2 regions of the Clostridium sp. HCS.1 genome follow, and region 2 is predicted to be linked to the other one. Evidence: riboswitches for the same ligand, from Rfam matches in the RefSeq annotation. Region 2 holds a riboswitch; the other holds the start of a gene.
What was found. Region 2 has a riboswitch for thiamine pyrophosphate ahead of ACFYH6_RS12860 (MTH1187 family thiamine-binding protein). Riboswitches for the same ligand answer to the same signal wherever they lie in the genome.
Positions count from the first base shown of each region.

Region 1: another riboswitch for thiamine pyrophosphate. It lies ahead of thiT (energy-coupled thiamine transporter ThiT); the one in region 2 lies ahead of ACFYH6_RS12860 (MTH1187 family thiamine-binding protein).

Region 1 is NZ_CP170704.1:1,835,214-1,839,919, reverse strand. It holds gene ACFYH6_RS08760 (MATE family efflux transporter) at 1-711, shown strand, start outside; partial or broken gene ACFYH6_RS08755 (GNAT family N-acetyltransferase) at 775-1,224, opposite strand; gene ACFYH6_RS08750 (serine/threonine protein kinase) at 1,374-1,943, shown strand; gene ACFYH6_RS08745 (class I SAM-dependent methyltransferase) at 1,991-2,557, opposite strand; TPP riboswitch at 2,719-2,820, shown strand; gene thiT (energy-coupled thiamine transporter ThiT) at 2,884-3,525, shown strand; gene pulA (type I pullulanase) at 3,652-4,706, opposite strand, start outside.
Region 2 is NZ_CP170704.1:2,701,840-2,706,545, reverse strand. It holds gene fliB (flagellin lysine-N-methylase) at 1-1,134, shown strand, start outside; gene ACFYH6_RS12865 (TatD family hydrolase) at 1,316-2,065, shown strand; TPP riboswitch at 2,221-2,328, shown strand; gene ACFYH6_RS12860 (MTH1187 family thiamine-binding protein) at 2,453-2,743, shown strand; gene ACFYH6_RS12855 (ABC transporter permease) at 2,715-3,497, shown strand; gene ACFYH6_RS12850 (ABC transporter substrate-binding protein) at 3,513-4,517, shown strand; gene ACFYH6_RS12845 (ABC transporter ATP-binding protein) at 4,498-4,706, shown strand, end outside.

The DNA of each region.
Region 1 (4,706 bases), 870 kb from region 2:
AAAGTTCCTATATTAAAATTAAAAAAACGCCACTTAAAATTCAGAAAAGATTATGCTAAAAAGCAATTAAGAATCGGTGTTCCTATGGCATTACAATTTTCTATAACTGCTGCTGGAGCTATGGTTCTACAAGGAGCTCTTAATAACTTTGGTTCAAAAATTATAGCTTCTTATACTGCTGCTTCAAAGGTTCAACAATTAGTTATGCAGCCTGCTGTTACCTTTGGTGTTGCAATGGCTACTTATTCTGGTCAAAACTTAGGGGCAGGTAGAATTGATCGTATAAAAGAAGGTGTTAAAAAATCTGCCATAATTAGTATAATAGTTAGTATAATTTCAACAATTATAGTAGTTTTATTTGGTGGAACCTTTACTAAGATGTTTATGAGTGGAAATGATATGGAAGTTATATCTTATGCTAAACAATATTTAAATACTGTTTCAATTTTTTACATACCACTAGGACTTATATTTATATATAGAAATACATTACAAGGTGTTGGAGAAAGTTTTGTACCTATGATGGCTGGATTTGCTGAAATGATAGCTAGGACGGTGGTAGCCTTTACTCTACCATTATTACTTGATTTTACTGGAATAGCTCTTGCTGATCCTGCTGCATGGTTTGCAGCTTGCATTCCTCTTATGATAACTTATTATAAAAGGATAAATATAATAATGAAAGAAAAGCAAATTCCATTAGAACAGTAATATAAATTATAATTTTAGAAACTCCCACAGGGAGTTTCTACCTAAGTTCTACATTCTTAATTTTTAATTCTTCATTTCATATAACATTTCTATATGAGGAATATCATCCTCTAAATAAATATCTGAAACTTCTATAAATCCTAGGCTTTTATAAAAATCCTTAATATAACATTGTGCTGAAATTCTAATAGGATTATTGCCATAGGTTTCTTCAATATAATTTATAGCCATTTCCATAGACTTTCTTCCTAATTGTTTTCTTCTGTATTCTTTCTTAACTGCCACTCTTCCTATAGAAAATTCATCATAGGATACTCCTTTATTAAGTATTCTTAAGGTTGCAATAACTTCCCCATTTTCAATGCAAAATAAATGGGTTGCTTTGATATCCTTTTTATCACAATCTTGATATATACATTCCTACTCTACAACAAAGACTTCACTTCTTAACTGAAGAATTTTATATAGTTCTTCTGTAGATAACTCATTAAAGTTTTTTATTTTCCAATGCATTTTATAATCACTCTTTTCCTATGTAGTTGTAGCTAAATTATACCATATAAATTAATACTCTTATTTAAATAAATCTTATTAATTACTTTACTAACATACTAAAATTAATAGCATATAATAAATAAAATCAATATTTATAGGTGGGTGCTATGAATTACCTCTTAGAAGTACAAGAACTTAAATTATTAGGTTCAGGTGCTGAAGGTGCAGTTTATTTAACTCCTGAAGGTTATGCTTTAAAAGTCTTTAAAGATATTAAAAACGCTAAAAAGGAAGATGAAATACTTAAGCAAACTATTGATAGTAGGTTTTTCCCTAATTCTATTGTAAGGTTTTCTAATATTTTAATTAGAGAATATGTTGGAGGAGTAACACTTAAAGAATATATTTCTAAACATGGATTACCATATAATTTATCTAAAGAAATAATAGACTTAATAGAAGACTTAAAGAAGCTTAATTTTAAAAGAATTAACTTTAGAAATGCTCATATATTTGTAAACTCCAATGGGAAAATCCAAGTTATTGATCCAAGGAAACCCTACTCTAAAGTTACTCCTTATCCTAAGGACATAATAAAAATACTAGTTAAATATCATTTGTTTGATATATTTTTAAAGGATGTATTAAAATATAACCCATCCCTTCTACCTTATTGGACTTTAGCCTATGATTATCTTGCAGAACCACGAGTAAAAAGAATTCATAGATATGGATAAAAAAGTGAGGCTGTTACTACAGCCTCATCTAAAATCAATATTATATACTACTGATTTTTTAATAATATTCCATAAAGACTTTCACTTATATTAATTTCTTCTACAAAATCAAATCCTATTTCCTTACTTAGATTTATTAATTCTTCACTCTCTATTCTTATATCTACAGGTGGCCCAAATGAAGTTTCTTTCTTATAAAATTCAACTATATATGCTTTACCTGAATCCTTTAAAATCCTTTTTGCTTCTTTTAAAGTACATTCCATATCATTAACTTCATGTAAAACTGTTATCATTAAAGCTAAGTCTACAGTATTACTTTCTATAGGAAGTCTATCTCCTTCTATCTTTATTGGAATTAAAGATTCTAATGATAGTTCATTTTTTTTAGAGTTTAAATAATCTACCATATCTTGTGAAATATCTATTGCATAGATTTTATTTTTACTAATATTTGAAGCTTGGATAGAAAACAATCCAGTACCTGCACCGATATCGCATAAGGTCATTCCATCAGTAAATCCTAATTTTTCTAAGGTTTCCTTAGGTTTTAATTGATTTACTCTATTTGTACTTTCTAATTTAGATTTCATTTTTTCTACAAATATACTCATATTATTCTTCCTTTCTAATATAAATTATGTTACTTTATATTATACTTCAAAATATATATTAGTCCATCCTAATATTACGTTATATAGTAGTATTATATTCTTTGTGCATTTATTATTGACTTTATAAACCATATTATATAAAATTTAGTTATAACATAATAATTAAGTGCTAGGGGTGCCTTTGTGCTGAGAAATGATTTTTCATTAACCCTCTTTAACCTGATCTGGATAATACCAGCGTAGGAAAGCCGTCAGAGATTTATTAGTAATATTTTTAGTATTACTAATATTGTACCTCCTAGCATTTAAATAAGGAGGTTTTTTTTATGAACAATTTTTTTAATACATTAAAGGAAGGCTTTAATGAAATTTATAATAGTCCTTTATCTTTAGCTACTCTTATTGGAGTTATTCTTATAATTTTAGCTCTTATAAGATTTAAGAAGATAAAATTAGACACTAAAGTAATAACAAGAATAGGTATAGCTTTAGCATTAGCTACAATACTTCATCTTGTTAAATTAGTTGATTTACCTAATGGCGCTGGAAGCATTAATCTTGGTAGCATGGTTCCAATTCTTATAATATCCTTCATGTATGGTCCTGAAATAGGAATGCTTACAGGTTTCTTATTTGGAGTAATTTACTTAATTATAAGTCCTTATATATTACATCCAATACAAGTATTATTTGATTATCCCCTTCCTTTTATGGCTGTTGGACTATCTGGATTTTTTAAGAATAAGAAATTATTAGGTACAACTTTGGGAATGTTTATAAGATTTATATTTCACTTTATCTCTGGTGTATTATTCTTTGGAGAATTTGCTCCAAAAGGTTGGTCTCCAGTACTTTATTCCTTTATTGTAAACGGATCTGTAGTACTTGGAAACTTATTAGTGATTTTAATTATTATTTCTCTGTTACCTATTTCTAAAATAATCTTAATGAATAATAGTTACAGTTAAAGCTTAGCTATATAAAATAATTAGAAATAATATATTTATGGCTTTACTTTATGAATATATTTAAATTAAAAAGGCAGAAAATTTAATTAAATTTTCTGCCTTTTATTTAAATAAATATGATTTTTATTATGAATACATTATTAAAATAGAATAAGAGTTTAAAGTTGGAATTTCATTTCTTTTTACCCTCATTATTACTTCATCATTTATTATTTCATTTATAGCTAGAATATTCCATTCTTCACTTATAGTGTTTGTGATAAATTTATTAATATCATAATTATCATAGGTAGTAGCATTAAATATTACAATTATTTCTTTTGCGCCGCCTGTAGCATTTTCATCTTTATAATGCCATTTTATTACTCCAACCCTTTCATCACCATTTAAAAAGCTAATATCAATTTTATTAATATCTTCTCTTTTATCGAATCTAAAGGCTTTAAATTTCTTTCTTATTCTTATTAGCATCTTTACAAAGTTAAACACCTCATAATATTTAACTTTATCAACCCAGTATATAGCATTTATATTGTCAGGACTTTTATAGCTATTATGATCACCATTTTTACTTCTTAATAATTCTGCTCCACCTTGAATAAATGGAATACCTTGAGATAATAAAATTATAGAAAGTGCTAAAACATTTCTTCTTACTAAGTGATTATCAAAGATATCATCTTCTTTTATTATTCTGTATTCATTAGGTTTAATATTTTGATTTAGACTTTTTTCTATTTGATCCCAAAGGGTATAATTATCATGAGCATCTACATAATTAATGCTTTCTACTGGATTTAAGGAAATAGTATTAATAGATCCCTTTAATCCTTCTATTATGCTCCAAGCAGTAGGTCCATCATGTTGCTTTCCGTTAACAAATCCATTAGATGGAGAATTATTCCCTCTGATGTAATCTCTAAAAGTATCGTTAAACACCGAAAATTCTTGACCTCTTTGCATTCCTTTACTTATACCATTTGAAAGTGGTGAATCTCCACCCTTCCATGGTTCACCATAAATTAAAATATTATCATTAACTTCATTTGAAAGCTTTACTATTTCTTTCATAGTATCCACATCTATTAATCCCATAAGGTCAAATCTAAATCCATCAATATTATAATCATTAATCCAATGCTTTATAGAATCAACTATATATTTTCTTACCATAGGTTTTT
Region 2 (4,706 bases):
GTTGGTTGGGATATAGATATAGATAAGATTACCTTCAAACAATATTATAGAATTCAAGACAAAGAAATGAAAAGAATGTTTCAAAAAAATGTTCATAATAATGATTATTGTACAAGCTATGACATTGATTATGGAAAAATAAAATTAAAGGGTGATAAAAGGTGTCCTTTTTTGGATGAAGAAAATTATTGCATTATTTATTCTAAGATTGGCGAAGAATATCTTTCAAATGTTTGTACATCTTTTCCTAGAATAATTAATAAAATAGATGGATATTATGAAATGTCCCTTGATGTAGCCTGCCCTGAAGCGGCAAGAATTCTTTTATTAAAGGAAGAAGGAATCAAATTTAAAGAAAGTGAAGAAAACTTAGGAAAACATATAGTATCAAGTGAGATTGATACTAAATCTAAAAAATATAATAAGTCACCAATAAAGTATTTCAAAGAAATTAGAGACCTTAGTATTAGAATAATACAAAATAGAAAATTAAATTTAAGTGAAAGGCTTTATATATTAGGTGATTTTATAAATAAATTAGAGGATGAACTTAAATATAATTATGGTAATGTATCTAAATTTATTAAAAACTATGATATAAATTTAGGTAAGGATTGCTATGAAAAAAATAAATTAAATTGTCTTATTCAAATTGATTTTTTCAAAAAAATGTTAGAGTTTTTAAATGTATCTAAAAATGTGGATAGCGTTTCTTTTAAAGAATATACAAGGGAAATTATAGCTGGATTAAAGTTTGATGAAAATATTGAAATAAGTGAACATTCAGGATTATACATAAAAGCATTTGAAGATTATAATGAAAATTTTATTAATAATAGCTATATTTTTGAAAATTATTTAGTGAATTTCATATATAATAATATTTTCCCATTTTCTGAATCTAAATCAATATTTGATGGATATATTATGCTTTTAACAAGATATTCATTTATTAGATTTTATTTGGTTGGAAAATATCTATATAATAAACAGGAATCTAAAGAAAGTATAGTTGAATTTATTCAATCTTTCTCTAAAACTATAGAACATCATAAAAGCTATTTAATTGATTCATTAGAATATATAAAAGAAAAGGAATTTGATAATATAGAATTTGCTAAAGTACTTTTATAATAAATGAATTGCCACTGTTTCTCCAATTAAATTGAAGTATTCTAATTAAATAAATATAAATGATATAATATATATAATATATAAATTATTAAAGATATAAAAAATTATATATAAGAATATAAAAATAAATATATAGCAGAAATACTTATCTAAAGGTTTGTTTTTTTATTAAGGAGGATACATGTATATAGATTGTCATACACATTTAGATTTTTTTGAAAATAATATAGATAAGGCTATTGAAGATATAAATAAAAATAAAATATTAGTTTTAGCAAATAGTATGAATATAGAAAGCTATATTAAAAATAAAGAATACAGTAAGAAAAGTGAATTTATTAAACCTTGCTTTGGGATACATCCTTGGAAGGCTGCAGAGTATAGAGGAGATTTTCAGGCCCTTATTCCCTATATTGAGGAAAGTGAAATGATAGGTGAAATAGGTTTAGACTATCTTTGGGTAGAAGACAAAAGTACCTTTGAGACACAAAGAAGAGTGTTTAATTTTATACTTGAAGAAAGCATAAAGAGAAATAAAGTTATAAGTCTTCACACTAAAGATGCAGAAAAAGAAATATATGAGGCTCTTAAAAAATATAATTATAATAAAGCGATAATCCACTGGTATAGTGGTGGTATGAGCACTTTAGAAAAGCTTATTAAGCTTGGATGTTATTTTACTATTAGTGTAGATATGGGATATTCAGAAAAAACTTATGAAGTATTGAGTAAAATACCAATGGATAAATTACTTTTAGAAACTGATGGTCCAACTGCATTGGAATGGGTTAACGGAGATTATGGATATCCAAGTGAAATAATAAAAGTTTATGGAAAAGTAGCTAATTTTAAAGAGATTAAAATGGAAGAGTTATTGATTATTGTTGAAGAGAATCTAAAAAAGTTATTAAATAATGAGTTAAGAGTATGAAAAATTAATTGTTTATTCAAATACCATCATTAGTTGTTATATATGGATCAAGGAAAATAGAGTAATAATAACTACTAGATAATAGCTAAATAATAATTATTATTAATTACCTTGACATTAATAACCAAAATGAATAAAATGGATATATAAACTTAATAATTTAACTGGGGGGGCAGGGAACTGTCTGAGATAAAGTTGTGACCATTTTGACCCATAAACCTGATTTGGATAATGCCAACGTAGGGAGATTAGTATTGTTTCAATTACAAATTAAGCTATTGAGCAGCATTCTTATATTAGGATGCTGTTTTTTCTTTTAACCATATACTTTATCAGATTTAAGATAAATTATTTAAGTTAATTATAGAAAAAAAAGGAGGGAATTTTATGGAACTATGTAATGTAAGCCTTCAAGTGATACCTTCAGTAACTGAAGAAAGAATTTATCCTGTGGTGGACAAAGTTATTGAATATATTGCTTCTACTGGAGTGAAGTACGAAGTTGGAGCAATGGAAACTACAATGGAGGGAGAACTAGATGACTTACTAGAGATAGTGAAGAAGGCTCAAGATATATGTACAGAAGAAGGTGCATCAAGAGTATGTTCTATGGTTAAAATAGACTATAAAAAAGAAGGCGTGACTATGGATGAAAAAATCGAAAAATATAGGAAATAAACTTGCACCTATAATATTTATTATAATTTTATTAAGTTTATGGGAAGTTGTTGTTAGAGCAGGTGGTATAGAAAAATATATAATGCCAACACCTACAGATGTAATTAAGGTTTTAGTTAGTGACTTTAAAATTATGATACCACATATATTAGCGACATTATATGAAGGCTTTGTAGGTTTTTTAATTGCTATTGTGCTAGCTATAATATTAGCTGTAATTATGGATATGTTACCACTTATAAAGAAAGCACTTTATCCAGTTTTAGTAATATCACAAACTATACCAACCATTGCTTTGGCACCACTTTTTATTATATGGTTTGGTTTTGGATATTTACCAAAAATAATTGTTGTTGTAATTGTGTGCTTTTTCCCAATAGTAATAAGTATAGTGGATGGATTAGAAGGTGTAGATAAAGATTTAATAAATCACTTTAAATTAATGGGAGCATCTAAACTTAATATATTTATGCATTTAAAACTTCCTTATGGAATGATAAATTTCTTCTCAGGAATGAGAATTGCAGCAACTTATAGTATTATGGGGGCTGTAATTGGTGAATGGCTAGGAGGAGATAAGGGACTAGGTGTATATATGACTAGAGCAAGAAGTGCTTATGCCTTAGATAAGATGTTTGCAGCAATTGTTATTATAGTTATTATAAGTATGGCTATATTTGCTTTAGTTTCAATTATGGAAAAAGTTTTTACTCCTTGGAATAATGAAAAAAACAGTACAGAAAGAAAAAATTAATTGGAGGTGGAAATAGTGATAAAAAAGAAATTATTATCAGTAGTTTTAGCGTCAGTAGCAGCATTAACTTTATTTACAGGATGTAGTAATAATAAAGAAACTAGTAAAGATTTAGATTTACAAAAGGTTACATTAATATTGGATTGGACACCTAATACTAATCATACTGGGTTTTATGTAGCACAGGAAAAGGGATATTATAAAGATTTAGGTTTAGATGTTGAAATAATACAACCATCAGAAGGATCATCTCTTCAACTATTAGCAGCAGGTAAAGGAGATTTTGCAGTAAGTTATCAAGAAGATTTAACTTATGCTAGAACATCAGAGACTCCATTACCAGTTATGGCAATAGCAGCTATAATACAGCATAATACATCTGGCTTTGCATCACCTAAAGAAAAGGGGATAGCAACTGTAAAAGATTTTGAAAATAAAGTTTACGGTGGATGGGGAAGTCCATCAGAAGAAGCAATATTAAAGGCTGTTATGGAGAAAAACGGAGCTGATTTTACTAAATTAAAAATGGTAGATGCAGGTACAGAAGATTTCTTTATAGCAACTAAAAACAATTTAGACTTTGAATGGACCTTTGAAGCTTGGACAAATATTGAAGCAAAGCTTAGAGGTTTTGATATTAATTATATTCCAGTTAGAGATTTAGATCCAGCTTTAGATTATTATACTCCTATTATTGCTACAACTGAGGATACAGTTAATAATAAGAAGGATTTAGCTAAAAAGTTTATAGAAGCAACTACAAAAGGATATGAAGATGCAATAGCAAATCCAGAAGAAGCTGCTAAATTATTAGTAAGCAAGGTACCTGAAATAAGTGAAGAATTAGCAATAGAAAGTCAAAAATATCTAGCTGATAAGTATATGGAAGATACTAAGATCTGGGGAGAAATGAAGGATAGTGTATGGGATAACTATACTAAATTCTTGTACGATAATAAATTAATTAATAAGGAAATGAAAGCAAGCGAGGCTTATACAAATGAATTCTTATCAAAATAAGATTTTAATAAAAAATGTTTCTAAATCCTTTGATAACATGGAAATATTAAGGAATATTAATATTGAAGTTAATGAAGGAGAGCTAATTTCAATACTTGGACCTTCAGGAAGTGGGAAAAGTACTATATTTAATATATTAACTAATATTACTAGCAGTGATAATGGTGAGATTAATATAAATGGTGATAT